2 regions of the Pseudalkalibacillus sp. NRS-1564 genome follow, and region 2 is predicted to be linked to the other one. Evidence: predicted binding sites of a transcription regulator. Region 2 holds the regulator's gene; the other holds the start of a gene.
What was found. Region 2 encodes LexA, which represses DNA repair genes until DNA is damaged. Its sites were predicted from a motif close to CGAACATATGTTCG; they were not measured.

Region 1 (7,788 bases), on a different contig from region 2:
TAACATGTGTTTTCCTCCTAATCCATGCTCATTAAGTTAATAATAAACTTTTCATAGTTTCCAGCATGTTTGTATTCACTATTCAAAAGACCAACGCCTCGCTCTAAGTGCAGGTTAAATAGGGAAGGGAAGTATTCTTCATCGGTTACTTCACGTTCTGCATGCTGGGTAATTAACGCTTTGAAGATGTAATCATATTCACCTGTTAAAGTGTTGCGATTAAATTCTAGCCCGTTCGTGTTTGCTAAATCCTCAGATGGCATAGATTTCACTTTTAAGGAAAGGGAGATGGCCAATCTTGCTAGAATGTTAGGTGTTAAGTTGGTTGTAGACTGCAGGTTCTTTAGTTTTTCTTCTGTTTGTTTTGAAGTTCGCAGTCTGAAGTTCATGATTTCAGCTCCGATTCTTTAAATTTAAAGTATTCTTTGTGTAAATCAACACGTTGTTCCTCTGTGTTGAACTCCAGGGTGTATTCGTGAGAGATATGTTTGCTTAGTAAGTTGTAGTGTGTTGTGTCTATTTCAGTATCTGTAGAAAGAATAAGTACCTGTTCTCCACTTGAAGGAATGAGGTCCGTCAGGACCGATTTCTTGTGAGACTTGTCCAACCTACCAAGTAATGTATCAAAGATGAATGGTACCCGTCGGCCGGAACATTTGAACATTGCCCAAATAATGGAGAGTAAGAGAATCTCCTTTTCACCTGCAGATAGACTTTCTTTATATAGGATTTCTTTATTCCAATCATAAAGAACCACTTCATACGTTTCATGATTAATTCGAAGTGAAGAAATATAATTTTGTTTTCTCATTAATCGATTTAACATTTGAGTAGCTTCTATTTGAACTTGTTGTAATTTCTTTTGTTGTTGAAGACTTCTAAATTCTTTACTTAACTCCATCACTTTAGAAGAAATAGTGAATGCATTCTGAGTCTTTTCATTTTGCTTAAGAACTTTCTTCTTCTCATTAATTTGATATGAAAGCTCAGTAAGCGCTCTTTGGTCTTCAGAATGTTTTTGTTCTTGTTGTGCTAATTCATGTTCAGTATCTACAATCTTTCGGTTAATGCTTTCCATTTCTTTAATGATTTTATGGAAGTCATCTTTTGACTCATCATTTGCAGTGATTTTGTCTCGTAACTTCTTCGATTCAGCTAGCAACTCTTGATTATCTTTTAGAAGATCAAGGTAGAAGTGATGGTTTTCTTTGCTTAATTGTTGGTGTGTAGATTCCACCTGGCTTCGCTGAGAAAAGGAGGCGCGATGAATAATCTTGTCATTCTCAGGCTTAAATTCATTAAGAATGCCTTCTTTTAGCTTTTTAGAATCGACTTTAGAATCATCAGAAGAGACGGAAGTCATAATAGTGCTCATCGTTTCATCATTGAGTCGGTTTGAAAGCTTCTGGTACATTTGGTTTGAATCTTCATCTTCCATTTGATCCAGAGAATCTTTGATTAAAGAACGATTTAAATAGAAAGGTAAGAGAGTAGTAATGAACTCTTTAACAGCTTCTATGTTCTCTTTTCTTTCTGTTTCAATGATATTCACTTCATTTTGTAATTTATCTCGTTCTTCTTTTGCAAGGCCACCATTAACCTCAAAATCTTTCTTTAGATCCTGTAGCTGGTCTTCTAATGTAGAAAGGTAATGCTGCTTATCCTCAATTTCTTCAATTCTTGCTTCATGTGTTGCCTGCAAATGTTCTTCTTTATTCTGAAGCTCTAGTAACTGCTTTTCTGCTTGAGAAAGGCTGTTTTGATCGAGGTCATTTTCCACATATTGCTTTAAATCAGATTCAAGGACTTCAAACAAATCAAGGTTGAACAATACTTTTGAAGCACTCTTAAGATAATTTGATAGTAAATTCTCATTGATAATTCGAGAGATTTCTTCACCATCAAAGAGACAAAGGTCAAATAATTGTGGCGGCATTGTTTCCCTAAGTCTCGTTTGGTAGATTTCTTTCTCATAGTCGGTTAAATGATGGTTGTCTCGAATAATTTCGAGTTCTTCCTTAACAGCACCATCAGAGATTTTCCAGCCTCTGTAAAGCTTATACGTATGTCGTTTGAAGTTTTCTACTTCGCTATATTCTAGAATAACGCGGAAACGGTGGCCTTCTTCAGCTCTTTTTCTATTGTTTAAATAGCCCCAAATCCGATCATAATACGCTTTGTTTTCCGTTTTATACCCATATGCAAATGAGCCAAATAAACCAAGTTTAATAGAGTTTAGTAGTGTAGTCTTACCAGCTCCATTTTCGCCACCTATTAGAATAACATTTTGCTCAGGTGATCCTATTTCAAAATCAAAGGAATAGGTGCCTTGATAAGCACCTATGTTTTCAATCGTTAAATTCTTAAATAACATGTCAGTAACCCTTTCGCATTAAAGGTGTAGGTAATCCTGTGTTAATGCTTTATCTAATTCATTCATTAACCCACGTCTTACTTTATAGCCTGAATATTTTTTCTCTGTTAGGATGAGTTTCTTCAGTAATTTAAAATCAATATTCTTCTCTTGAGCTAGTAGTTCAAGGTCAGAGATCTGTTCATTATCGAAAAGAGGACGATCATCGAATTCCCAGTCGAGTTCATAACCCATAACATTCTTAAAGATCTCAGGTAGGTTATCTTCAAATTCGCCAGCTTCAAGCCAGAACCTACGGATGACTCTAAGCTCATCTTCACGAATTAGTTCAAAGTTTGGATCATCCGGGTGTTTCAGGTCTCTTTGAGTAATAAGAAGCTTCTCTAGAATCTCTTGTCTTGTTTCTAGAGTGAATGGTCCAAGACCGAGCTGTTCGAGCTTACCTTCTTCATTTCTTACTAATAGCTTAAGATCTCCTGAAGCACCAAGGTCAATATTATTTTCTTTAATATATTGCTTTAAATTGACTTTTTCTACAATTGCGTATTCTTCTAAATTGATTAGATCTTTTCTTCTGCTACCTTTTTTAGGGATAATTACGTATTCTTTATCGTCAATTTCTTCAATTCGAACTTCATTGAAGTACATTTGTCCATTCATACGATATTTCATTCTACGGTTGCGATCGTCTCGAATCCCTGCAAGCCAATTTCTAAATTCAAGAAGAGGGCGCATCCAGTCCTCACCACTCTCAATGAAGCCGTTTAGGGCTTTATCTTCGTTTACGACAGTACATACCCAGCAACCAAAACGACTGTTACCACAAGAGCCTGCGCTTTCTTTTACACTCTTATCTACTACAAGGGGGCACTCACCACTGCTTGAGTCTTGATACAGTTTATTCAATGCATGGTTATCATCTCCCCATGGAGATGGAACTGAAAGAAGATAATCCCAAACATCATCCGTTTCAAAGCTTCTTATTGGTGCATAAACATATGCGTTAGAAAGGGTAGAGTGTTTCATCAGTGTCTTACCTTCGACACTATGTGACTTCATCACGTTCGCTCTTGTAGCACTTTCGTTATCTCGTACGCCTAACACCATAATCACTTCACCAAATTTAGACACTTTATCTAGGATAAATTGATTAGCGGGATCGATCTTAAGTCGATCGGTACACCAACGAAACTTCTGGTTAGGGGAAGGGTAGCCTTTCCCAATTATTTTCGACCAAAAGGACTGATCAGGAGCAGGTTTAACCTTATGCGTTTCAATAGGAAGTCCTATTTCTAATGCCTTAGTCTGAATTCTTCTTAACGTTGTATTGATTGATTGAATGATCAATGGCGTCTCAACTAAAGTGTCTGAAGAAATGACATAAACTTTCTTATGCAATTCTTCGGGAGATAGCTCAGACAACGCGTCGAAAACAAGCTGAATAACGACAGTAGAATCTTTACCGCCACTATATCCTACAACCCATGGTCTTGGATCTGACTTATAGACTTCTTTAATATGCTCTTTTGATTCAGAGGCTTTAGGGAAGTCGTTTTTTAATAAGTTACTAATACTATTTATCATTTGATTCACCTGACTTAAATTTATTTTCGATCTTCATTTCATTTTCAGTGAGAGGGAGACCAAGTTTTTCTTTTATGAGATTAGCTGTTAGCTGAATGGTGTGGTTGTTCTTTTGAATCCGTCCATTCGAATTAAATGCCCGTCCTTCCCAATCTGTTGTATTCGCTCTATTCCAATCTATAGTAGATAGCTTCCTAATGGTTTCTTGCCAGCTTGTTGGTTGGAACTCGTATGCATATCTGCCAACAATACCAACTGCTTCAAGGAACAAGCCGTGCCCTACGATATAGTTCATTCTTAATTCACGAGGGTTCATTTGCTTATCCAATACCAATTGCCATTCAGTAATGGTTTCACAGAGAATGCTCCAGAACTCTTTAACGAATTGCTCTTCATCATCTGTAATTACATCACCCTTTGTTTTCCCAACAAGCTTTAAATTCGTATTGAAAATATGATTCAAAGCCATGATTTTAGGTGAATTCTTGGATAAAGAGACCTTTTCTCTATCGGTATAACGAGAGAGAAGGGGGTTCTCTGCAACGATTTCCTTTGTAAGCATAGCTAATCGATCACGATGATCATACAAAATTCCTATAGAGGAGGTTGTATTCACAGCATGTCTATTTAAATCGGAGAAGATTTGTTGTGAGTTTTTCAATCCTTCATCATAAAAGAATACAACGGAAATCGTTTCATTACCAAGCTCTGGTGCAATTTTTAATGCTTCTTCAATCGCAGCTCGGCGATGCTGGCCATCATTAATAAGAAAACGAGCTTCCAACGAAATCCTTAATTGACCTAAATCATTCGACGTTGTATCTTGACCAAATGGAATAAACTCTAGTTCGCCATCAATTGACGCTGTAATCGAAGAAAACACATAATCATCCTGGTTTTCTACGATGTAATTCGTCATTTCAGGGATTCTTGTTTTATTTAAGATTCGTTGTGCTCTATGCTCTGGCGGAATCTCGTCTTCATCAAATAAGAAGATCTTAGGGATTATCCTAAGTGGACACATTGCCACAAAGTATTCCTTGCCAGCTTGTTTACCACGTATTGCAGGGAAGTTATAGCTAAATCCCATATCCATATATACAACCTCCGATTTACGTACGTAATTGTTAATTTTATTATAAACCTCATATAAACTTATGGCAATAAAAAGCGAACATTAATTCGCTACTTTCAATTTTCTGCCAGTTTAGTAGAGGTGTATTTATATGGTAGAATAATGGTAAGAATACGTTTATAAGAGGTTGATAATTATGGAAAAAGGAAGCTTTTTAAGTTTTATAGAACATTTAAGTCCCCTAGCGGCTCTAAATGCGAAGAAAATGGAAGAGTTATTATTTGAAGACTCAGCGAGTGCAATTGTTAAATCACGATTATTTCTCGAGAAAGTATTAGATGAAGTTTTTAAAATGGAGAGTATTGAGGCGCCTTACGTTTCTTCACTTTACGAGAAGATTTCCTATTTATCAAAAGAGGGAATTATAAAGAGGGACACACAGAAGTTGTTTGATACGATTAGGATCAATGGGAACAAAGCTGCTCATACTGGAGACTTTGCAGATTTATCTCAAGCGATTGGATTACATAAGGTAATGTACAAAGTGGCCCTATGGTTTTATGAGCTATACTCCCAAGAAAGAGTTGATATACCTCCTTACGAACAGCCCAAACCTACTAAGAGTGAAATTAGTTCACAAGAACAAATCGATGAACTTATTCAAAAACAATTAATTAAGATGTTGGAAGAAAGAGGAGAACGTACCACACCTGATCCGAAAGAAGTAAATCCAGAGGGAGAAGAAATTCTCGTTAAAGATTTGCCTAAAAATAAAAGTTATCTGTTAAGAGAACTAAGAAGATTAAGTGATTCTGCTCAGGAAGCTATCGAGAATGCAAACGCTTTTAGCCATTTCAAAAAATACATGCACGTGGACCGAAAGATTCAGAAGGACCTCGAGTACATTCTCGAAAAGAACAAACAGGATGATTCAGGAAAACTGATTCTACTTTGCGGAAGTGTAGGAGATGGTAAATCCCATCTATTAGCTTATTTGAAGAAACATAAACCAGAGCTCATCTCTGATTATGAGATTCATAATGATGCGACTGAAAGCTTCTCTCCAGATAAGGATGCGATGGAAACGCTAGCTGAAGTACTGAAGGATTTCTCAGATCAGCGAGTTGAAAGTAGTAACAAGCGCGTCATTCTAGCGATTAATATGGGGGTTTTGCATAATTTCATTACAGCTGATCATGGCGACCAAACGTATCATGAACTAAGTAAGTTTGTTGATAATAGTGATTTGTTTTCTCAGAATGTAACAACACATTATAGTGAGGAAGCATTTGATTTACTAAGCTTTGGAGATTATCACCCGTTTGAGATTACGAATGAAGGACCTCAGTCTCAGTTTTTCTTATCGATCTTAAATAATATCTTTAAAGATAGCAACGATAATCCATTCCATCTGGCTCTTAAAGAAGATCAGAACAATGGAATTCATACCATGCTTCACGAGAATTTTGAATTTATGAGAAAACCATTTGTACAAAAGCAGGTTGTTGATTTAATCATACAAACATTGATTCGAGATAAAATGGTGATTTCTGCACGTGCATTTTTAAATTTCATAGCAGATATCTTAATTCCTGATACACTTTCGTCCTATTACTCTCTTACTGAATTTCAGCGATTAGAGTTGAATACAACAAATTTGTTATTTAATCGAATGGAACGTTCTCCTATCTTAAAGGCAATGGGAGAAAAGGATCCAATTCACCAACGCTCCTACCATATTGATCAGCTAATTATTAACTTAAATACGTATACCGACTATGCCAAAGTATTTGACCGCTATATTCAATCTGATGAAGCAAAGAAATGGTTAGAACCTTTCAAGCAAGATGACAGTGTCACAGGTCATTCATTTAGCCAGCTTGTAGAGGTGGTCATCCGCTTAGCTTATCTAACAAACGAGGACTTTTCAAAACAAGTCATTGAAGAGAACTACTTGAACTACGTAAAGTATTTGTACGCATTTAATGCTGGTGAAAAAAGCAAGATTAGAGACTTCTACGAAGAGATGAAGCAGTCCATTTTCAAATGGAATGGCACTCCGAAGAAAGAGTACATCTATATTAACAATCCTGCTGAGAAGTTCAGAATTGCCCAGTTATTGAACTTTAAACCTACGTATAAGCATCTGAATTTTAATCACCAAAATGTACTAGAATCGTTTAAGGCCACTATTCATTTGCGCTATCACGATGGTAATGGGGACAATCAAGTTGATTTAGAAATCGACTATCCACTATATAACTTACTAACAAAAGTACAGCAAGGTTATTGTCCAAATAAAAAGGACAAAGAAGATGCGATTAAATTCGTTGAATTTATGGACAGAATCATGGGCTATGGAAAGAAAAAGGACGAGCTTTTGGTTCAATTCCCAGCTGATGAACGGTCTTATAAATTAAAGCGTGACGATTTTGGTGATTTTGTTTTTGAAAAGGAGTCTTAAGATGGAAGAGATATTAGATGTTGGTTACTTGGATGAATTATTAACAAAAAAAAATAAACATACGGTTGGAGAAGCAATTGATGTTCTTCCGTTTCTAACGAAGAGAACGAAAGCGATCAAAGAAAACTTTAATGGTGTGCTAGGTGAGTACATTCGACGCGTATGTGAGGTTGAACTTGCAAAGGGGAAGAGAAGTAAATCTGTAGATGAAGAACTTTATGAAAGTGACAATGAATTAGTCAATCAAATCTTAAAACAAGTATCCTTTGATGATGGGAATTCAAGAAATGA
Region 2 (7,788 bases):
CTCCACTCCCTGCGTAGCGTACGAATAACCTCAGGCAATCACCGTTACCAAGTTCCATTTCATTTTTGTAAAACTCAGCTGCAGAATCAGTTACAACAAACATCATATCCGCCCTCTCCGTTTTGTATTAGTACATCTTGTTATAGTACAGTATAACGAATATTTGAAAAATTGCAACCATAAAAATAGCCTAATTTTGCTTTTCGCAAAATTAGGCTATTTTCTACTGAAGAAAGCGACGGTTTTTCTTGCTTTCCTTAAGCTTTTCAGGTGTTACATCTGTGCCTTCTTCATCCACAACTTTTATAGAATGAAGTTGGTTTTTGAAAGAAGAACGGAAATTTGCTAAATATTCCTTACGTAGCTTTTTCTGTTCTTTTTTCTCATCTTCTGTTAATGATGACTCTTTTGCTTTACGAGATAGCTCGTTAATTCTTTGGAGTTTATCTTCAAAAGGCATGTAAAATAGCTCCTTTACTGAAACTTGTATCTCACATGCTAACGCATGTTTTGAACATAGACAAGTTTAGTGCTTCTCGTTCTGCTCGTCAACATATTCCTGATAACGTCTATGTACCGTTGCTTTCGAAGCGTGATGTCCAAATCCTTTAAGCGTTGCAGCTATCTCATTAAACGTAAGACCACGGTTTCGTAGATTAACAATTTCTTCGATTGGAACTTCCACCCGCTCACGCCCACCTTGATTTTGATGGCTGAGGTTTCGCTGTGGTCGATAGCCTTCTTTAACCGCCTTGTCCATTCCACGTTTAATTTTCAGATTATGAAGCTTGCGCTGAAATTCTTCAACGATACTAACGATCTCAAGAACCATCGAATCAGATTCCGACAATTGAAGTTCTCCGTTTTGATTCACTGTATAAATCGTCCCTCCATATTTATGGACGGCATGTAGAAGAGCGATCTTTGCATTCCCTCCCCCAAGTCTTGTTTCATCTTGAATGAGCAATGCCTCAACATGCCCCTCTTTCAATAAGTCAAGCACCTCAAGTATGCCATCACGATCAATGTCATACCCGCTGTGCTTTTCTTCAATCAAGCGCTGTATAATAAAACCTGACTGTGATGCAAATCGTTGTAGTTCTTCTTTTTGCCTGGCAAGAGAAGACTCCTGTGCTTCTTTCTTTGTGCTTACCCGACAATAAATAACGGCGTTCATACTTTATTCTTTACCCCCAAGTGCGGTAGCGTTCGCTTCAACAGGGATGATGAGAGTATCTCCTGCTGTAATTCGGTTTGCATCAATGCTATTCACTTCTTCAACCCAACTGACGAACTTCCGATCAGACAACTCATGCGCAGTACGGTATTCTTCCGCAATTTCTAAAACAGTATCTCCCTGCTCCAATTGTACCGTTGTATAACGATCATACTCCTCAGCTGCAGCTGTTCGCAAAGATAGAAACACAATAATTAACACAGCTACAAAAGATATAATGACAAGAAAATCAACTCCAGACAAGCCCCCAGCTTGCTTTCTCATCCCAATCACCCCATATGCGAATATTTGTTCTGTTTTTAGTATATCAGAACCTCTGTTCGTGTCAACTGATTTCTTCGAACTTATGTTTGTATGCGAACAAAAATTCTGGTATACTACTAACAAATAGATAGATTGGAACGAGGTGCCAGATATTATGAAACTATCAAAGCGTCAGCAGGACATTCTGGACTTTATTAAAGTCGAAGTTAAGCAAAAGGGTTATCCACCCTCCGTAAGAGAAATTGGCGAAGCTGTTGGACTTGCTTCAAGCTCCACTGTCCATGGCCACCTGGCAAGACTCGAGAAAAAAGGGTATATCAGACGAGACCCAACAAAACCAAGAGCCATCGAAGTGCTTGGTCTTGATGAAACGATCGATATTCCTCGTCAACATACTGTAAACGTTCCCGTCATTGGTAAAGTAACTGCTGGTCAACCGATCACTGCCATTGAAAATGTAGAAGAATACTTCCCGCTTCCAGAACAGTTTGCACAGGATGAAGAACATACCTTTATTCTAGTGATTGAAGGGGATAGTATGATCGAAGCTGGTATTTATAACGGTGATATGGTTATTGTGAAGCAACAACCAACTGCAAATAACGGTGATATTGTTGTCGCGATGACAGATGAAGCTGAAGCAACTGTTAAACGATTCTTTAAAGAAAGCAACTACTTCCGACTTCAACCGGAAAACTCATCGATGGAACCGATCATTCTTGATTCCGTTTCTATTCTTGGTAAAGTAATTGGGGTCTTTCGCTCCATTCACTAGAAGCGCTGCGTGCGCTTCTTTTTTTATGTTATATAAGCTTTCTGGGCTATATCAATACGAGCTTCTTCTCTTCTTTTATTTATTAACCCCTCCGTCTGTGTAAATGATCGCAGTTTGAAGAGCATAGGGGTGTAGCTTTACATTACAACCAACCTCACCTACCTACTTTTAACTCTTAAAGGCTATACAAAACCGCCCTTCATTTAAATAAAGGGCGGTTTTGTATACTTCTAACATAATTCTTAAACGGTTACTTTTCAGCAGCCTCTGAAGCCGCTATAACTAATTCAACTGTTTGATCTACTGTCGCCTGACGGAACTTTTGGAACTCATCAGTGATATAAACGGAAGGATCTTCAGGATAGTACTCCTGAGCGGCTACGTGAAGGTGTCCACCCGGAATATCATAAGCTCCTATCCCAATTCGCACGCGATTGGATCGGTACTGACTTTCATTCGATAAGTAGCTTCCGCCTCCTCCTTTACGAGCTTTTGATCCTTCAGTCGGACCCCCTTCATGGCACTCATACGGTTTATCACGATATTCTGGTGCGAGCCATTCGCATACTTCATCGCCTCTTTCTACCGGCCATGGTCCAGTATTGGCTGCAATCATTTCCTTGTAAGGAAGCGTTGTTTCAATAAATTCCGGCAGTTTTTCAGGCATCGGCCAATTGCTCACTGTCGGAATAACTTCTGAGCGATCTTCAAGAGTGTTTCCAACCCCTGTGCGCCATCTCCCGGCAAACCCTTCGATGGTCATAGCTTTTGGACCACCTTGACTGATTGTCATCATGAGATCCACCTGCTCTTTACTATTAACCAGGTAAGGTCCAAAAGTATCTTCAACGATTCCTTCATCAAAATCATCCCATCGTACCGGAAAATTCGCTGCTTGAACAAAAGCTGGACCTTCTTCCGTCAAAACGACTTTCCCATCCATCTGAAGCGCTGCAGCGCCAGAAGGGTTTGATCTCCTAAATTCCTGTTCTAAACGGTATGGATCAAATCCGCTTACTAAAATACGCTTAACTTTCTTCCCTTTTGGAAAATCAATAGAAGTAATTCCCCTTGACGTGTACTCTAGTTTCTTCATCAGTTCTTCTTGCTTTTTCTCCGTTACTGTATATGAAGGTTCCCATTGCCTGAGGGCAGCAGTCATATGTAATCGAGTCCAATAAAGCGGGCGATCATCATAACGATCTAGTTCCCCTAAATCATTTCGTTCTCCCTGAGCTCGAGCAACAGCCGTCTCCCACAGCTTCTCACCATGCTTTTCGATCACTTTCTCTGCTTTTTTTACACTTTTCGCTTTGCACAAATCCTCCTTAAATTCATCCGCAAAAACTGTAAACTCCGCCTTATCCATAATTTGCTGTGGGATTGGGGCACCGTCTTCCATTCGCTGCTCCTCTGGTGTTAGCGCCGCATCAGTGTTAAAGCAATCACCTTTGGCACTTCCAGTTAACGGTAAAAAACCGATAGTTAATATCCCTACAATAAAAAGCGCAATTCCATATTTCCATTTCCTAGATTTCATATGTCTTTTTTCCTCCTCTTCTAGTTGAACTATCTTCTATTTTAGAGATATGAGGTTGTATTTTTCAAACTATTACAAGTATTCTGATCAAAAATGAATCATTCGAAGTGGATCATGTATGGATAACATACTTATGTTAAAGAAAACCGTGACGTTTTCTCTGCATCTTTCGACATATAGATAAGCTTACCTATCATTTAACGAACTGCATTTCTAGCCTTTTTCGATTTTTCCAGACTGAATTAATTTGTACTAAAAAGGAGCAAGCTCGCTGATGGAACTTGCCCTACGCCGTAATTTATTATTACTTAATTTATACACGTGTATTTTTTCACTTACCTGTAATTTCATAACAGAAGCCGCTATCCCGATGAGTCACATAATGATGCCAATATGGACAAAAATAAATAGAAGGGTTCCCGTTGACCATATATGAACCTCATTTAGTTTTAAACGTTAATCTCACATAGCGACTACCAAGCGGTTGGTCCAAATAGAAGCCTGTCCCGTCTATTTATTCACTTGCGCCAGAAAGTTGAACAGTCTGCCTTATCATGAATATTGAATTCGATCATTTTTTTAAGTAATGAAAATTCAACTGAACTACCCCACGGAATACGCATTAGTTGTTTAGTGTGATCATAGCCAGCAAGTTTCATTTCTTCAGAAAAATGAACAATTCCATTCTTTTCAGGGGCAACAGCCAAATGATGTTTTGCTACGCTAAAGGCAATAATAAATGTTCCGTGATCTGTAAACATTGGCTGATTCCAAGCAATTTTCGGCACCAGGTTTGGAAATTCATTTTGTACCCAGGTCAAAATTTGTTCCGTTCGCTCTCGGTGCTGCAGGTTCTCTATCTTTGCTAGATATTCTTCAAATACATCCATTTTTATTCCTCCTATAAAACAAGCAATTGTAGTGATGTACCATATCTCACTGAGATAGTGCCATTACAACTCACTATTCATCACTACTATATCACCAATCATTTGTAGTTTATCCTCTTCAAAGATAATTCCATCGCCGTCATTAGCTGCATAAACAGTTGTTCCTGTTCTCTTAGCGTACTCCCAAACTTTACTCTTATAATCTGAACTCCAGCGATTGTAGTGAGGTAAAAACTCGAAATCGACAAGACCCATAGTTTGGTGCACCGCCTCGCTAGTTTTTTCTGTATACATCTGAAATAGCTTTGTAGATCTACCGAGTTTAACCGCTCCTCCGCTCACCCCAACAAGAATTCCTCCGCGATTATAGAAATCTAAAAGAACATGATCCATATGCCGATGATTGAGAGCCTTACTAAATTCCAGCGGATTACCTGCTGAGAGATGGATTATATCTGAACTCAATAGTTCATCTATTTTCATAGGTTCAAATTCACTGTATAAATCGAAAAACATGATATTCTCGATTCCACAGTTTCGATAATAATTCACTTTAGCTTCAAAATAATGCTTTTCTTTATCCTCCGTTGAAGGTATGTAGCTAATCTTTTTGTTTCCATCACTAAACAGTAATTCATCTAATCTACGGTTGCCGGGTGTTTCATTTACTTGATCGCTATAAAAATACAACTTTCCCATTAATACACCTCATTCATACCCCTATACGCTATAGTCAATTTAAATTCTGTGCGTTTATTAACTCTCACGATATTCATTCCATTCTTTCGCGAGAAGACTATACAGGATGGTGTCATGAAAGTGATCGTACAAATATTCAGCGTCTTTTATGATTCCATCGGGTTTAAAACCAAGACGTCTCGGAATTCCCTGACTTTTTTTATTCTCTATCCCGCACTGTATTTCAATTCGGTTCAATTTGTATACTTCAAATGCCTGGACAATTAGTTCATTAACGGCAGCTGTCATAATCCCCTTACCCTGGAACTTATCTGATAGCCAATAGCCAATACTCGTTTTCTTGTTAGACCAATCGATGCCATGGAATCCTACCACGCCTGCTAATCTTTCATTGTACACAATACCTGCTTGAAATCCATCATGTGAAGAAAACTGTTTTAGCCACATTTCAATCACTGGCATATAATCCTCTTTTTCTTTCATATTGTCCACCCAGGGAAGCCACTCCCTTAAATAATCTCTTGAATGGTCAACCAATTCAAATAGCTCTTGCGCATCTTCCATTTGAAGTAACTTTAAGGAGACCTCTTCATTCACTTTTAAACTAAACATACGATACCCCCACCTTTTCCTTATTCATAAATATATAGAAAGCTAATTAATACCAATTATTTCAAAAAATTTAGAATAATGCCATCTTTTATTCATTCTGTTTCTCAAAAATATTTCTATCTAGCAATCAGTTTGTTTACAATCACCGATAGGGTAGTAAATCTCTATAATTTTAGCGAACGTAAAAAAGGATGCTGAGCATGAATACAGCACCCTTCCTTAACAGCAACACCCACCGTCATCCCCGCAACACCGCTGACAAGCTGTTGTAATCACTGAATTACTAGTTGCTACTTTACCGCAGCTATACGTAAGAGTTGCTTCATTAATAATAAAGCACTTACTACCAACACGTATCTTATAGGTAATTACACGGGAATCTCCCGCCGGAATTGGATCTAATGGGAAGCCCACCGCCGGGTCAAAACCTGGTTGGGTAATGCCGTCTATCTTCACCGTATCTGGAATAAACTCTGAACCATCAGAAAGAAGATCCTCAAAAAAAGCATTGTCAGCTTCTACCACGCCATCGTTTGTTATTGTAACGGTGTATGTTAAAACGTCTCCAGCGTAGGAGATTGTTTTACTCACTTCTTTATCCAATTCTAAATCTGCTTCCCCAAAGTCAATCTGGACGCCTAGCGCATTCGGCATATAAAGATCACCTGTGGAACTAAATCGAAATAACGCAGAGGCCTGGTTGTTAGGTAAATAGTTGGTCGCATCCACATTACTGATGTCCCATCCCTGTCTTCCAGCAAATATGTTTGTACCTGGAGTACCTGGTATATGATTGCGGTCTCCATAAGAACCACTAATATCAATGTTTCCTGAATCGTCCGTTATCTGTGAACCAAAGAAATTTAATGCTGGATTACGTGGCCCTGACAGATTCGTTAGCGTAAATGCATCTACCCCAAATTCTGCCTGGTCCCCAGTAATATTCGCGTCACCCTCTTGTGCACTCAAGAGCACTCTTGCTTCTACGTCACCACTAGGTGGAGTTAAAAAACCCGCTATCGGGACGTCAATCGGGTTACCGTTACTTACTTGTCCATCTGCACCAACATAAAGGTTCATATTACGGTTATTCAAAGCTGTATTTGCATAGACAACTGCAAGAGTCCACCCCGCATGGTTAACAAACCCTGGAGCATCGACAATCGCTGGCACACTTCCTGCACTATAAGTTCCTGCTCCCGCAGACTGTACTAGGGTGGTCACATCTGCTGAACGCATATAAAAACCGTTAAATTCATTTGCTGTGATAGGATCAGGTGTAATCGGGGTATCACCGATAATCGGAGTAGAAAATAAAATATCATCATCTATTAACCCCGAAAGGTCTTCTCCACCACCTAAATACAGTCCTCCCCAAATCAATTCAGCATAGAGCACTGTACTTCCGACAGGTAAGACGAGAACAGCTCGAGATTCATTCTCAGTATAGATTGTCGTTGTGCCTGCTGATCCGACGATTGTTGGTGGTGGAAAGGCATCGACAGTTGAACCACTATCAAGCGTAATAAATGCACCGATTGTACCATCTGTTCCTGCGGTGTTTGGTATATTACTAATTCCACTAAGCCCGAGTGTATTTCCTGTAAATGTTATGGCACCACAGTTATTTGTTGCAAATCGATTTATAAAAGCCATAATCAGTTATCCTTTCTAACAATGTAGTAAACTCGAAGCATGAGAAGCTGAATTCTTCAACTTCTTCAAGTTACCATTTGTTTAATATTTCTTATCTATTGTATGCATCGCGTTA

Region 1: dndB (DNA sulfur modification protein DndB) is a predicted target of LexA. The motif match lies at 5,130-5,143, and genes of this name have one in related genera.

The regions. Positions count from the first base shown of each region.
Region 1 is NZ_JBITPM010000029.1:16,502-24,289, reverse strand. Features, by position in the region: gene ACIFPW_RS13580 (cysteine desulfurase family protein) at 1-6, opposite strand, end outside; gene dndE (DNA sulfur modification protein DndE) at 18-389, opposite strand; gene dndD (DNA sulfur modification protein DndD) at 386-2,374, opposite strand; gene dndC (DNA phosphorothioation system sulfurtransferase DndC) at 2,393-3,958, opposite strand; gene dndB (DNA sulfur modification protein DndB) at 3,948-5,054, opposite strand; gene dptF (DNA phosphorothioation-dependent restriction protein DptF) at 5,230-7,497, shown strand; gene dptG (DNA phosphorothioation-dependent restriction protein DptG) at 7,499-7,788, shown strand, end outside.
Region 2 is NZ_JBITPM010000011.1:24,475-32,262, forward strand. Features, by position in the region: gene ACIFPW_RS05120 (HesB/YadR/YfhF family protein) at 1-106, opposite strand, end outside; gene ACIFPW_RS05125 (DUF896 domain-containing protein) at 224-460, opposite strand; gene ACIFPW_RS05130 (YneB family resolvase-like protein) at 527-1,177, opposite strand; gene yneA (cell division suppressor protein YneA) at 1,181-1,501, opposite strand; gene lexA (transcriptional repressor LexA) at 1,653-2,276, shown strand; gene ACIFPW_RS05145 (hypothetical protein) at 2,527-3,816, opposite strand; gene ACIFPW_RS05150 (iron chaperone) at 4,335-4,706, opposite strand; gene ACIFPW_RS05155 (Type 1 glutamine amidotransferase-like domain-containing protein) at 4,770-5,405, opposite strand; gene ACIFPW_RS05160 (GNAT family N-acetyltransferase) at 5,463-6,017, opposite strand; gene ACIFPW_RS05165 (DUF11 domain-containing protein) at 6,237-7,673, opposite strand.